Regions from separate parts of the Mesorhizobium sp. NPDC059025 genome, predicted to be linked through region 3. Evidence: predicted binding sites of a transcription regulator. Region 3 holds the regulator's gene; each other region holds the start of a gene.
What was found. The regulator PhoB, encoded in region 3, activates phosphate uptake and scavenging genes when phosphate is short. The targets are predictions, from matches to a motif close to TGTCATNNANCTGTCAT.

Region 1: a site for PhoB is predicted at 1,604-1,620, ahead of ACFWYE_RS16970 (PhoX family protein). Genes of this name have one in related genera too.
Region 2: a site for PhoB is predicted at 1,905-1,921, ahead of ACFWYE_RS02325 (RNA degradosome polyphosphate kinase). Genes of this name have one in related genera too.

Annotation. Positions count from the first base shown of each region.
Region 1 is NZ_JBHYIM010000006.1:291,344-295,519, reverse strand. It holds gene ACFWYE_RS16985 (hypothetical protein) at 1-254, opposite strand, end outside; gene ACFWYE_RS16980 (hypothetical protein) at 354-542, opposite strand; gene ACFWYE_RS16975 (alpha/beta fold hydrolase) at 696-1,520, shown strand; gene ACFWYE_RS16970 (PhoX family protein) at 1,684-3,684, shown strand; gene ACFWYE_RS16965 (flavin-containing monooxygenase) at 3,721-4,176, opposite strand, start outside.
Region 2 is NZ_JBHYIM010000001.1:492,950-497,125, forward strand. It holds gene ACFWYE_RS02310 (TIGR02117 family protein) at 1-326, shown strand, start outside; gene ACFWYE_RS02315 (FAD-dependent monooxygenase) at 338-1,570, opposite strand; gene ACFWYE_RS02320 (zinc-finger domain-containing protein) at 1,596-1,841, opposite strand; gene ACFWYE_RS02325 (RNA degradosome polyphosphate kinase) at 1,987-4,176, shown strand, end outside.
Region 3 is NZ_JBHYIM010000007.1:73,582-77,757, reverse strand. It holds gene pstA (phosphate ABC transporter permease PstA) at 1-693, shown strand, start outside; gene pstB (phosphate ABC transporter ATP-binding protein PstB) at 708-1,532, shown strand; gene phoU (phosphate signaling complex protein PhoU) at 1,570-2,277, shown strand; gene phoB (phosphate regulon transcriptional regulator PhoB) at 2,297-2,986, shown strand; gene ACFWYE_RS17970 (ROK family protein) at 3,032-4,176, opposite strand, start outside.

The DNA.
Region 1 (4,176 bases), on a different contig from region 3:
CCCTGAATCGCCGTCAGCCGCTCGCCGAAGAAAGCCAGAGCCACCGCATTTACGGCCACCAGTTGGATGACCGCCGACAGGCTGAGCGAAATCGACATGCCGAAGTCGCGGATGAGCTTCAGCATGATCAGATTGCCAAGTGTATAGAGTGCCAGGGTGATGGCGATCTTGCCGAAGCTCGGTGCCAGCGCCCAATGTTTGGCTGCCGTGGCGGCAAGCAGGAAAATCACGGTGGAGACACCGAGTTGCGCCATGCCGAATACGTTCACAGATTGTCTCCACCCAGCCCGATTGCCCGCCAGGCAAGCTTGTTTCCCAACAGCAGGCTTGGGTCAAGTGTCGGGAATGGCGGACTAGCGCAGCTGAACCGTCTTCGGAAACTCGATCACCTGGCCTTTCGGCTTGGTGTGCTGGGCGGTGACGATGGCTTCGATCAGGATATCCAGCGCTTCGCAGGCCTTGGTACTGGTCTGGTCGTTGCCGCGCAGGTAGTGGGTTGCCCGCTCAAGATGCAGGCGCGCGGCGGCAAAATCACTGTTCATCGATGCTCCGTTCATTTCCCGCCGCAAGTGAAAGCATGGAGCGATTCGGTTGCGGGAACGGAAATTCCGCAGCCGGCATTTGATTCAAAACTGCTGCATTTTCACGGCCTCCGGCCCTTGCCGATGAAAGCGCGAACGCGGCAAGATGGCACGATGTCATGGAAGCTCGATGAGATGGTGTCGACCTCCGCGGGGCGCGTCGCCGCCGGCACGGCAGGCATCGGTCCGGATCTCGTGCTGGCGCATGGCTGGCCGTGGTCCTCCTTTTCATGGCACCGGATCATTCCGTCCCTGGCAAGGCATTACCGGGTCTACTGGTATGACATGCCCGGCTATGGACGATCGCAAAAGGATGCGGCACAGCGCACGTCGCTCGACATCCAGGGGCAGGTGTTCGCCGAGATGCTGTCGCATTGGCGTCTCGAACGCCCTGTCGTCGTCGCCCATGATTTTGGCGGAGCGACCACGCTGCGCGCTCATCTCCTGCATGGCTGCGAGTTCACACGCTATGTGCTGATGAATGTCGTCGCCATGCGGCCCTGGGGATCCGAGTTCTTCGACCATGTCGGCCGTCACGTGGATGCATTTCTCGGCCTGCCGCCGCACATTCACCGCGCGGTCGTGGAAGCCTACATCAAGGGTGCGATCGTCAACGGCATCGAAGCCGCGGATTTTGAGAGACTGGTCGAGCCGTGGCTGGGCGACGAGGGACGGCAGAGCTTCTATCGGCAGTTCGCGCAGGCCGACGAGCGCTACACCGCCGAGGTCGAGCCGCTGTTCGGTGGAATTCGCTGTCCCGTCGCGATCCTCTGGGGAGAGGACGATCCCTGGATCCCGGTGGAGCGCGGCAGGGCGCTGCATCGCCTCATCCCGCAGGCGTCGTTCGAAACGCTGCCGGGTGTCGGTCACCTGCCGCAACTGGAAGCTCCAGATCGGGTTCTTGCCCGGTTGTATGCATTTCTGTCGGGCAGGAACTGAGACGCGAAAGGGTCTCGGCCGGACCAAGCCTGTCTTCCGCAGGCAGTCCGCTTTGGACCCGACGAAACAGTGGACGCGCCCTGCGTCATGAAACTGTTAAGCCGGCCCGCTACGCAGGTTCCAGACACGCAACCCAGCCAACGCCAAAAGCCAGAGGTCAGTCATGTCGGACCAGGAAGACATCCGCTTCCGCACCAGCCTGCTCGAAGAGAATGAAGGTCCGGCGATCAACCCGACCGACAACCGCACCATGGGCGAGATCATCGCCGCGCGTTTTTCGCGGCGTGGCTTCCTCGAGGGCTCGCTCGCGGTTTCCGCCATTGCTGTCACCGTAAGCCCCCTTGCCTTGATGAGCGCCGACGAGGCGCGTGCGGCCGAGGGCGCTTCAGCCTTCACCTTCGACGAAGTCGAGGCAGGCATTGACGACAAGCACCATGTCGCAGCCGGTTACGATGCCGACGTGCTCCTGCGTTGGGGCGATCCGCTGTTCGCCGACGCGCCGGAGTTCGATCCAGCCAGGCAGACTGCCGCGGCACAGGCCAGGCAGTTCGGCTACAACAACGATTTCGTCGGCTACATCCCGCTGGAAGGTTCGCCCGAGCATGGGCTTCTGGTGGTCAACCACGAATACACCAACCCGCATCTGATGTTTCCCGGCATCGTCAAAGTCGTGGAGAAGGACGGCAAGAAGGCACTGGAACAGGCACCGCTCACCAGGGATCAGGTCGATATCGAGATGGCGGCCCATGGCGGCACCATCGTCGAGATCCGCAAGGAAGGCGACAAATGGCAGGTGGTGCGCGACGGCAAGCTGAACCGCCGTGTCACCGTCAACACCGAAATGGCGCTCTCCGGACCCGTCGCCGGCCATGATCGTGTCAAGACCAATGCCGATCCATCCGGAGCCAAGGTATTCGGTACCGTGAACAACTGCGCCGGCGGCGTGACGCCCTGGGGCACCTATGTGATGGCCGAGGAGAACATTCACGGCTACTTCTCCGGCGTCCTCCCGGAGGGCCACAAGGAAGCTGAGAACTACAAACGCCTCGGCATTCCCGAAGGTTCCTATGAGTGGGGCGCCCATTACGACCGTTTCGACCTTGCCAAGGAGCCCAATGAAGCGAACCGCTTCGGCTGGATCGTGGAAGTCGATGTTACCGATCCGAACTCGACGCCGAAGAAACGCACCGCGCTGGGCCGTTTCAAGCATGAGGGCGCGGAATCGATCGTGGCCAGGGATGGCCGTGTCGTCTTCTATCTCGGCGACGACGAGCGCTTCGACTATGTCTACAAATTCGTCACGGCGGGCAAGTTTGACCCGGCCAATCCCTTGGCCAACAAGGATCTGCTCGACGACGGCACGCTTCACGTTGCGAAATTCGCGGAGGACGGCGGTGTCGAGTGGCTGCCCATCGTTTTCGGCCAGGGGCCGCTGACTGCCGAAAACGGCTTCGCCAGCCAGGCCGACGTGCTGATCGAGACGCGTCGCGCCGCCGATCTGCTCGGCGCCACCAAAATGGATCGTCCCGAGGACATCCAGCCCAATGGCGTCAACGGCAAGGTCTACGTGATGCTGACCAACAACACCAAGCGCAAGGACGACCAGGTCGACGCCGCCAATCCGCGCGCCAAGAACGCCTTTGGCCATATGATCGAGATCGCCGAGGATGGTGGCGACTTCGCCGCCACCAGGGGCAAATGGGAGGTCCTGCTGAAATGCGGCGACCCATCGGTGGCCGATATTGGCGCATCCTTCTCCACCGCGACCACGGCCAATGGCTGGTTCGGCATGCCGGACAATTGCGCGGTCGACTCCGCAGGCCGGCTCTGGGTGGCCACTGACGGCAACAACGCCAAAGAAACCGGACGCACTGACGGCTTGTGGGCCGTCGACACCGAGGGCGCCGCGCGCGCCACGTCCAAGCTGTTTTTCCGTGTGCCGGTGGGGGCGGAGATGTGTGGGCCGCAGTTCGCTCCTGACGACAAGACCGCCTTCGTCGCCGTGCAGCATCCGGGTGACGGCGGTACCGACTGGGAGCCGTTCGGTCGTCCGTCCTACTACGAGGACCTCTCCACCCGTTGGCCGGATTTCAAGCCCGACATGCCGGTGCGGCCTTCCGTCGTTGCCATCACCAAGCAGGATGGCGGCAAGATCGGGGTTTAGAGACCCGTCCCAGTGGTTTCGCAGCTGCGCCGAGGGCTATCGGCGCCCTGCGATCCTGGCGGCGATCGCCTTGGCTTCCTGGCCCGCGGCGTAGAAATGACCGACGATGCTGGGCTGCATGGAAATGAACCACAGGCCGGGCTGGCTGCCCGGCTCGGCTCCGTTGGCCTTCGGCTTGCCCTTGTCATCCACCACGCCGAGACCGCTCAGCATCGTTTCCAGTCCGGTGCGGTAGCCGGTTGCGGCGATGACGACATCGGCCTTGATCCTTGTTCCGTCGGCCAGCACGACCTGTTCGGGCTCGAAGCCTGCAACAGAGGTCACAACCTTGATGCGTCCGGCCTTGATGGCGGCGATCGCGCCGTCGTCGGCGGATATCGCGACGTGGTCTTCCTTCAACCGGCTGATGCCGCCCTTTTCCACTGGCGCGAAACCGAGCTTGCGAAGATCGCCGAACAGCAGGCGCTGCAGCAGCGCCACCATGAAGTCGCC
Region 2 (4,176 bases), on a different contig from region 3:
CCGTCATGCATGTCGATGTCGCCGGCCGCATCCCGGAACCACATCCCGCCGTGGTTGGCTATGATGTCAGCGAAGAACGGTTCGCAGCGCTGCTCGATTTCATCGCCGCAAGCTTCTCGCGGCAGGCCGATCGGCCAAAATTCATTCCGGGTGCCGGCTACGGCGCCAGCGATGGCTTTTACGAAGCCGAAGGTGCCTTCAACGCGCTTGTCGGCTGCAACACCTGGACGGCGAGGGCGCTGCGAGTGGCTGGTCTGCGGACTGGCTGGTGGAACCCGCTGCCCTGGTCGCTAAACCTGTCGATGCAGCTCTACAACAGACAATAGCGCCAACGTCGTCAGGCGCCATGCGTGAGGGCGGCATTCGGGAGCTGCCAGCCATAGAGCCAGTCAAGATCGGCGGCCAGGCGTTCACCGGAGCGCGACTTCAGGACAAGATTTCGCGCCAGCGCTACCGGACCTGCCGCATGCCAGGCGAGATGGTTGAGTGCGCCGCGTCGCGCGACCTTGGCCACACGCGGCTTGCGCTGCTGCTCCCAGCTTGTCAGTGCCTGGGCAATGCTGTGCGAAGATCCGGCAACGCAGGCAGCAAGCGTGGCTGCGTCCTCGATCGCCATGCCCGCGCCCTGTGCCGCAAACGGTGTCATGGCATGTGCTGCATCGCCGATCAGGGCAACGCCTCGCGGCAGTGTCCATGACGGTTTTGGGTCGACTGCATGCAGCGGCCAGGCCAGCCATGTTCCCGCTTCCGCTATCAGCCTCGCCAAGGCAGGGGCAGCTCCCCTGAGCGCTCCAGTCAGGATTGCCGGATCGGCGTGGCCGGACCAGCCCTCGGCGATACGCTCGCCCCTGGTAAAGGCGACGAGGTTGATGGCCGTGCCTGCGCTGACCGGATAGGCAATGAGATGAAAACCGGAATGCAGGAAAGCGGTGACACAGCCAGCCGCGCCCACCAGGGCAAAAGTCCTACCGGCCGGGCTATCGGCGGCGATGGTGGTACGCCAGGCGAGCTCGCCGGTGAAACGGCTTTTGCCGGCAAGTCCCGGCAGCTCCCTGACTTTCGACCAGACGCCATCCGCGCCGATCAGGAGTGAGCCCATTGGCCGAACCTGTGTTCCGTCCTGTTCGAAGGTACCGATAACGCCTTCCGGGGAGGTGCCGATATTCTTTAGCGTCGCGCCGGTGATCAGCCGAGTGCCGGCTGTTTCAGCCACTTGCGCAACCAGCGCCGCCTGTACGTCGGCGCGATGGGCGGTGAGATAAGGCGCCAGCCAGCGCTGTTCGGCGAAGGCTCCAAGCGGAACGCGCGCGCGTTCTTTCAGGCTGGCCGCATCCTTGAGCACAACGGCCTCCGGCCTGACTGCCATCGGCAATAGCCGCTCCAGCACGCCGAGGCTTGCCAGGATTCGCGTCGCGTTCGGGGAAAGCTGGATACCCGCGCCGATGGTTTCGAGGCGAGGTGCCTGTTCGTAGATCTCGACTGTGAAGCCACGCTGCGCGAAGGCGAGCGCGGCCGTCAGTCCGGCAATGCCGCCACCGGCGATCACGACTGGGCGAGACCGCGCATCCATGGTCATGATCGAACGATCGGAAAGATCAGGCGGCGCGATCGAGGTAGAGGCAGCCTGGCGGCACCGTTTCGGTCGCTTTCAGCTTGGCCGAATAGCGATAAAGGGTCGAGCAATACGGGCAGACCTTCTCGTCGTCGCTGCCAAGATCGAGGAAGACGTGCGGGTGATCGAAAGGCGGGTTGGCACCAACACACATGAATTCGCGCACGCCGATCTCGATCGCCGGATGGCCCGCATCGTTCTGGAAATGGGGAATGGAACCGCCGGCCATCATCGTCTCCTTCAGCGCATACGACATGCGTTTGAAGCATATCTGTGTTCTTTGCAAGTTCGATGAAATGAAACTGTCGCAAAACCCTGTCACAGGATAAATTGAGCCGGTTAACCGGTGTGACTCGCTGGAGAGAAAGGCGGACATGAACGAGCTCAAGCCGGTCCAGGCCGACTTCATCAATGTCGAAACGGCAAGCGTCGAGGGCGGAAATCCTGATCGCTTCGTCAATCGCGAGTTCTCCTGGCTGCAATTCAACCGCCGTGTGCTGGAGGAATCGCTCAACGCGCACCACCCGCTGCTCGAGCGCGTTCGCTTCCTGTCGATCTCCGCCGCAAATCTGGACGAATTCTTCATGGTGCGTGTCGCCGGCCTTGCGGGGCAGGTACGCGAAGGCATCGTGCTGAAAAGCCCGGACGGGCGCACGCCGGAGCAGCAGCTTGAGCAATTGCTGCGTGAAGTGGAGCGCCTGCAGGAGGATCAGCAGAAGAGCCTCTCGGCGCTGATGGCGCTGCTCAACAAGGAAGGCATCGAGACGGTCGCCGGCGACGTGCTGACCAAGGACGAGCGTATCTGGCTGGAAGAGCATTTCCAGGAGCAGGTCTTCCCGGTGTTGACGCCGCTGTCGATCGACCCGGCGCACCCGTTCCCATTCATTCCCAATCTCGGCTTTTCGATCGCCCTGCAGCTGCGGCATCGCAAGAACGGCGAGACGATGAGCGCGCTGCTGCGCTTGCCGCAGGCCCTGAAACGCTACATCCGCCTGCCGGATCGCAAGGGCCATGTGCGCTTCATTCCACTCGAGGCGGTGGTCGGTCTTTACATCGGCAAGCTTTTCCCGGGCTATGAGGTCACGGGTTCCGGCACGTTCCGCATCATCCGCGACAGCGATATCGAAGTCGAGGAGGAGTCCGAGGATCTCGTGCGGCTGTTCGAGACGGCGTTGAAGCGCCGCCGCCGCGGTTCGGTGATCCGTATCGAGTTCGACAACCTGATGCCCGAGGAACTGCGTGAGTTCGTCGCCGGTGAACTCGGCGTCTCGTCGAGTCGGATCAGCGTCCTGACCGGACCGCTGGCACTCAGCCAGATATCCGAGATCGTCTCCATCGCTCGCGACGATCTGAAGTTCGTGCCCTACAATCCGCGCTTTCCGGAGCGTATCCGCGAACATGGTGGCGACTGTTTCGCGGCGATCCGCGAGAAGGACATCGTCGTTCATCACCCGTATGAATCATTCGACGTCGTCGTGCAGTTCCTGCGCCAGGCGGCAGCCGACCCCGAGGTCGTCGCGATCAAGCAGACGCTGTACCGTACCTCCAATGACAGCCCGATCGTGCGCGCGCTCGCGGATGCCGCCGAAGCGGGTAAATCGGTGACCGCGCTGGTCGAATTGAAGGCGCGTTTCGACGAGGAGGCCAATATCCGCTGGGCGCGCGATCTCGAGCGTGCCGGCGTGCAGGTCGTGTTCGGTTTCCTCGAACTGAAGACGCACGCCAAGATGTCACTGGTGGTGCGGCGCGAAGACGGCCGCCTGCGCAACTACGTGCATCTCGGCACCGGCAACTATCACCCGATCACGGCGCGCATCTATACCGATCTGTCCTTCTTCACGACCGATGCACGCATTGCCCGCGATGTCGCGCAGATCTTCAACTTCATCACCGGTTACGCCGAGCCGACCGGCGAGATGCGTCTTGCGCTGTCTCCCTACACGCTGCGCAGCCGCATCCTGGATCATATCAAGGAAGAGATCGAACACGCACACAATGGCAAGCCAGCGCGCATCTGGATGAAGATGAACTCGCTGGTCGACCCGACCATCATCGACGCACTCTACGACGCCAGCCGCGCCGGGGTGGAAATCGATCTCGTCGTGCGCGGCATCTGCTGCCTGAGGCCACAGGTTCCGGGACTTTCCGAGAACATCCGCGTGAAGTCGATCATCGGCCGCTTCCTCGAGCACAGCCGCATCTACTGCTTCGGCAACGGACATGGACTGCCGTCCGATGACGCTGTCGTCTACATCTCGTCGGCCGACCTGATGCCGCGCAATCTCGACCGCCGCGTCGAATGCATGGTGCCGATCACCAATCCAACTGTGCATGAACAGATCCTTGGCCAGATCATGCTGGGCAACATCATGGACAACCAGCAAAGTTTCGAAGTATTGGCCGATGGTACCTCGCGGCGCCTTGTGCCCGATGAGGGCGAAGAACCGTTCAACGCGCAGGAATATTTCATGACCAATCCGAGCCTGTCGGGACGGGGCGATGCCTTGAAATCGCATGCGCCGAAGCGCATCGCGCAGTTCAAGCGCCGCAAGAAGGACATGGCC
Region 3 (4,176 bases):
AGCCGCCCCGAGACGTCGGGCCTCGGTGTTGCCATCATCGGTTCATTCTACATGATGGTAATCGTGCTTCTGCTTGCATTGCCGATCGGCGTCGCCGCCTCGATCTATCTCGAGGAGTTCGCCAAGAAGAGCCGGTTCACCGACCTGATCGAGGTGAACATCAACAATCTGGCAGCCGTGCCCTCGATCGTGTTCGGTCTGCTCGGCCTCGCCGTATTCGTCAACTTCCTCGGCATGCCGCGCTCGGCCGCTTTCGTCGGCGGCCTGGTGCTGACGCTGATGACGCTGCCGACGATCATCATCGCAACGCGTGCCGCACTCGCGGCCGTGCCGCCTTCGATCCGCTCGGCCGCGCTCGGTCTCGGCGCTTCGAAGATGCAGATGGTGTTCCAGCACATCCTGCCCTTGGCTGCCCCCGGCATCCTGACCGGCACGATCATCGGCCTGGCGCGCGCACTCGGTGAAACGGCGCCGCTGCTGCTGATTGGCATGGTGGCATTTGTCGCAAACTATCCCGCAACCCCATTTGATCCCGCGACGGCGCTGCCGGTGCAGATCTATATGTGGGCCAACGAAGCTGAACGCGCGTTCGTGGAACGCATGTCCGGCGCAATCATCATCCTTCTGGTCTTCCTGATGGCCATGAACATCACAGCGATCGTGCTCAGGCGCCGCTTCGAACGGCGCTGGTAGAAAGGGAGCCTGATATGAATATCATGACGGAAAAGACCCTCGAACAGGCAGTGAGCAGCCAGATGAGCGCCCAGACGAACGAAATCATCAAGATGCGCGGCGACAAGGTGACCGTGCACTACGGTGAGAAACAGGCACTCTTCGACGTCAATCTCGACATTCGCCAGAATCAGGTGACGGCGCTGATCGGCCCTTCGGGCTGCGGCAAGTCGACCTTCCTGCGCTGCCTCAACCGCATGAACGACACGATCGATGCGGCCAAGGTCGGTGGCAAGATCACCCTCGATAGCGAAGACATCTACGATCCGAAGATCGACGTCGTGGAACTGCGTGCCCGCGTCGGCATGGTGTTCCAGAAACCCAATCCGTTCCCCAAATCGATCTACGAGAACGTCGCCTACGGACCGCGCATCCATGGCCTTGCCAAGAACAAGGCGGAGATGGACCGTATCGTCGAATCCAGCCTGCAGAAGGCTGCAATCTGGAACGAAGTGAAGGATCGCCTCAACGAGCCCGGCACCGGCCTTTCCGGCGGCCAGCAGCAGCGTCTGTGCATCGCGCGCGCCATCGCGGTGTCGCCTGAAGTCATTCTGATGGACGAACCGTGCTCGGCGCTTGATCCGATTGCGACCGCCAAGGTCGAGGAACTGATCGACGAACTGCGCCAGAACTACACGATCGTCATCGTCACCCATTCGATGCAGCAGGCCGCCCGCGTCTCGCAGCGCACGGCGATGTTCCATCTCGGCTACCTGGTCGAGGAAGGTGCTACCGACAAGATGTTCACCAACCCCGACGACAAGCGCACGCAGGACTACATCACCGGCCGTTTCGGCTGAGTGAGCGATTGCTGCCGAGGAAAAAGAGGACATAGATATGGGCGAACATACCGTCGCATCGTTCGACGAAGAGCTCGGACAAATCAGCAGGCTCATCAGCGACATGGGTGAACTGGCGAGCTCGATGGTCGAAAGCTCCACCAAGGCGCTGCTGAAGTCAGACAATGGACTTGCCCAACGGGTCGTGTCGGACGATGCGATCATGGATGCGCGCCAGCGCGAGCTGGACACCAAGGCAATCACGCTGATTGCCAAGCGCCAGCCGATGGCGCAGGACCTGCGCGCCGTGGTCGGCGCCATCCGCATGGCCGGAGATCTGGAACGCATCGGTGACCTGGCCAAGAACATCGCCAAGCGAGTCGGCGCGGTCGGACAGGGCGCCACGCCGCGCGACCTTTCGCATTCGATCGACGCGATGGCCCATCTGGTGCTCGACCAGGTCGACGGTGTCGTCGAGAAATATGCGGCGAGGGACGCAGAGGGGCTCGCCCAACTGAGGGCTGACGACGAGCGGATCGATGTGAAATACACGTCCGTCTTCCGCGAGCTTCTCACCTACATGATGGAAGATCCACGCAACATCACGGCCTGCACGCACCTGTTGTTCTGCGCCAAGAATCTCGAGCGCATCGGTGACCATGTCACCAACATCGCCGAGAACGCCTTCTACGTGCTGACGGGCGAGCAGTTGCCGCCCAACCGGCCAAAGCTCGACGAGACGGCTGCTGCCGTTCCGGCGGCCTGACCACGGGACGGACGGCAAGATGATCGCGCCGCGTGTCATGGTGGTGGAAGACGAGGAGCCGTTGGGCGTCCTCCTCCGCTACAATCTGGAATCCGAGGGCTACCAGGTCGAGGTAGTAGCCAGGGGCGACGAAGCCGAAATCCGGCTTCAGGAAAATGTGCCGGATCTCCTGGTGCTCGACTGGATGGTGCCGGCAGTATCCGGCATCGAATTGTGCCGGCGGCTTCGGATGCGACCGGAGACCGAGCGCCTGCCGGTGATCATGCTGACGGCACGCGGCGAGGAAAGCGACCGTGTGCGCGGTCTGTCCACCGGCGCCGATGATTATCTGGTCAAGCCATTCTCGATGCCTGAGTTCATGGCACGCGTGAAGGCACTGTTGCGCCGCGCGAAACCCGAGGTGCTGTCTTCCGTGCTCAAGGTCGGCGACATCGTACTCGACCGCGAGTCGCACCGGGTCTACCGCAAGAAGAGCGAGATCCGGCTCGGGCCGACGGAGTTCCGGCTGCTGGAATTCATGATGCGGCATCCCGGGCGGGTCTTCTCGCGCAGCCAGCTGCTCGACAATGTCTGGGGCGAGACGATCTATATCGATGAGCGTACAGTCGATGTGCATGTCGGGCGCCTGCGCAAGGCGGTCAACAATGGCCGCATGCCGGACGTCATCCGCACGATACGCGGCTCGGGCTACGCCATCCGCGAGGATTGATCAGGGACAAGGCCGGTTCATCGCTATTGCGCCCTGATCGCCGGCTCAGACCTCCAGAAGCTGAGGGATGGGAGCCATCGGACCGCCAAGCGCGAAGATCTCCTGATCGATGAAGGTCAGCGCGCGCATGGCGCAGCCTTCGCGGATCAGCATCTGCTCCTTGGGTTCCGTATCAAAGACAATTGAATTCGAATGTTGTCCGCCGGCGGTCTGGGCAATTGCCCGCCGCAATGCCGGCTCGATCAGATCGAAGGCCGTTGCACCGATGCCGACAAAGGTTACCGGGGCAGGGTCGATGACGGCGAAAAGTGAACCGAGGCTGTAGCCGAGGGCTGTGCCTGCGCGTTCATAGGCCTCGCGTTCGGGGCCGACGCCTGCGCGTGCTTTTTCAGCCAGCCTCTGCATTTCGTCGTCGGGAATGTCAGCGGCCGGTTCGGTGTTTTCATCGAGCCCGTGGGCACTGCGCCAGATTGCATAGTTGCCGGCATAAGCCTCGACGCAGCCATGGCGGCCACAGCGGCATCGCGCGCCATTCGGCCGGTGGATCATGTGTCCGAATTCGCCGCCGGACGACTGGGTGCCGATGAACAATTCGCCATTGAGCACGATGCCCATGCCGATGCCGTGCGAAAGCAGAACGGCAATGAAGTCGTCACGATAGCGGTCCGTGCCGCGCCAACGCAGCGCGACCGCCATCATGTTGCAGTCGTTCTCGACGATGACGGGAATGCCAAAAGCGTTTTCCAGGATATCGGCAAAGGGGATATCGCCATGCGGGGTGATTGGCGTCCACAGCATGGTGCGCGCATGCGAATCTGCCGTGCCCTGAACTGCGAAAGCTATGCGCAGGACCCGATGTCTTGCCAGGCTCCGGTCGTGGAGCTGTCGCCGGACCATCTCGACGCATTCATCGACCAGCGCTTCCCGGGGCAGAGACAGTGTGTCCAGACGGCGTGTTTCTTCCGTCAGGACCTTGCCCGAATAGTCGATGGCTGCGGCCGTCAAAAGGTTGAGCGACAGAACGACCGTCAGCACAGCCGCTGCGCCGGGATCGAGCTGCAGGCCCACTTGCGGACGCCCCCGCTTCGATGCCGTCGGTTCACTGCGGCCCTCGCGCAGAATGCCCTCCGCGATGAGATCAGACGAAATCGCTGAAATGGTCGAATGGCTGAGGCCGGTGATGGCGGTGA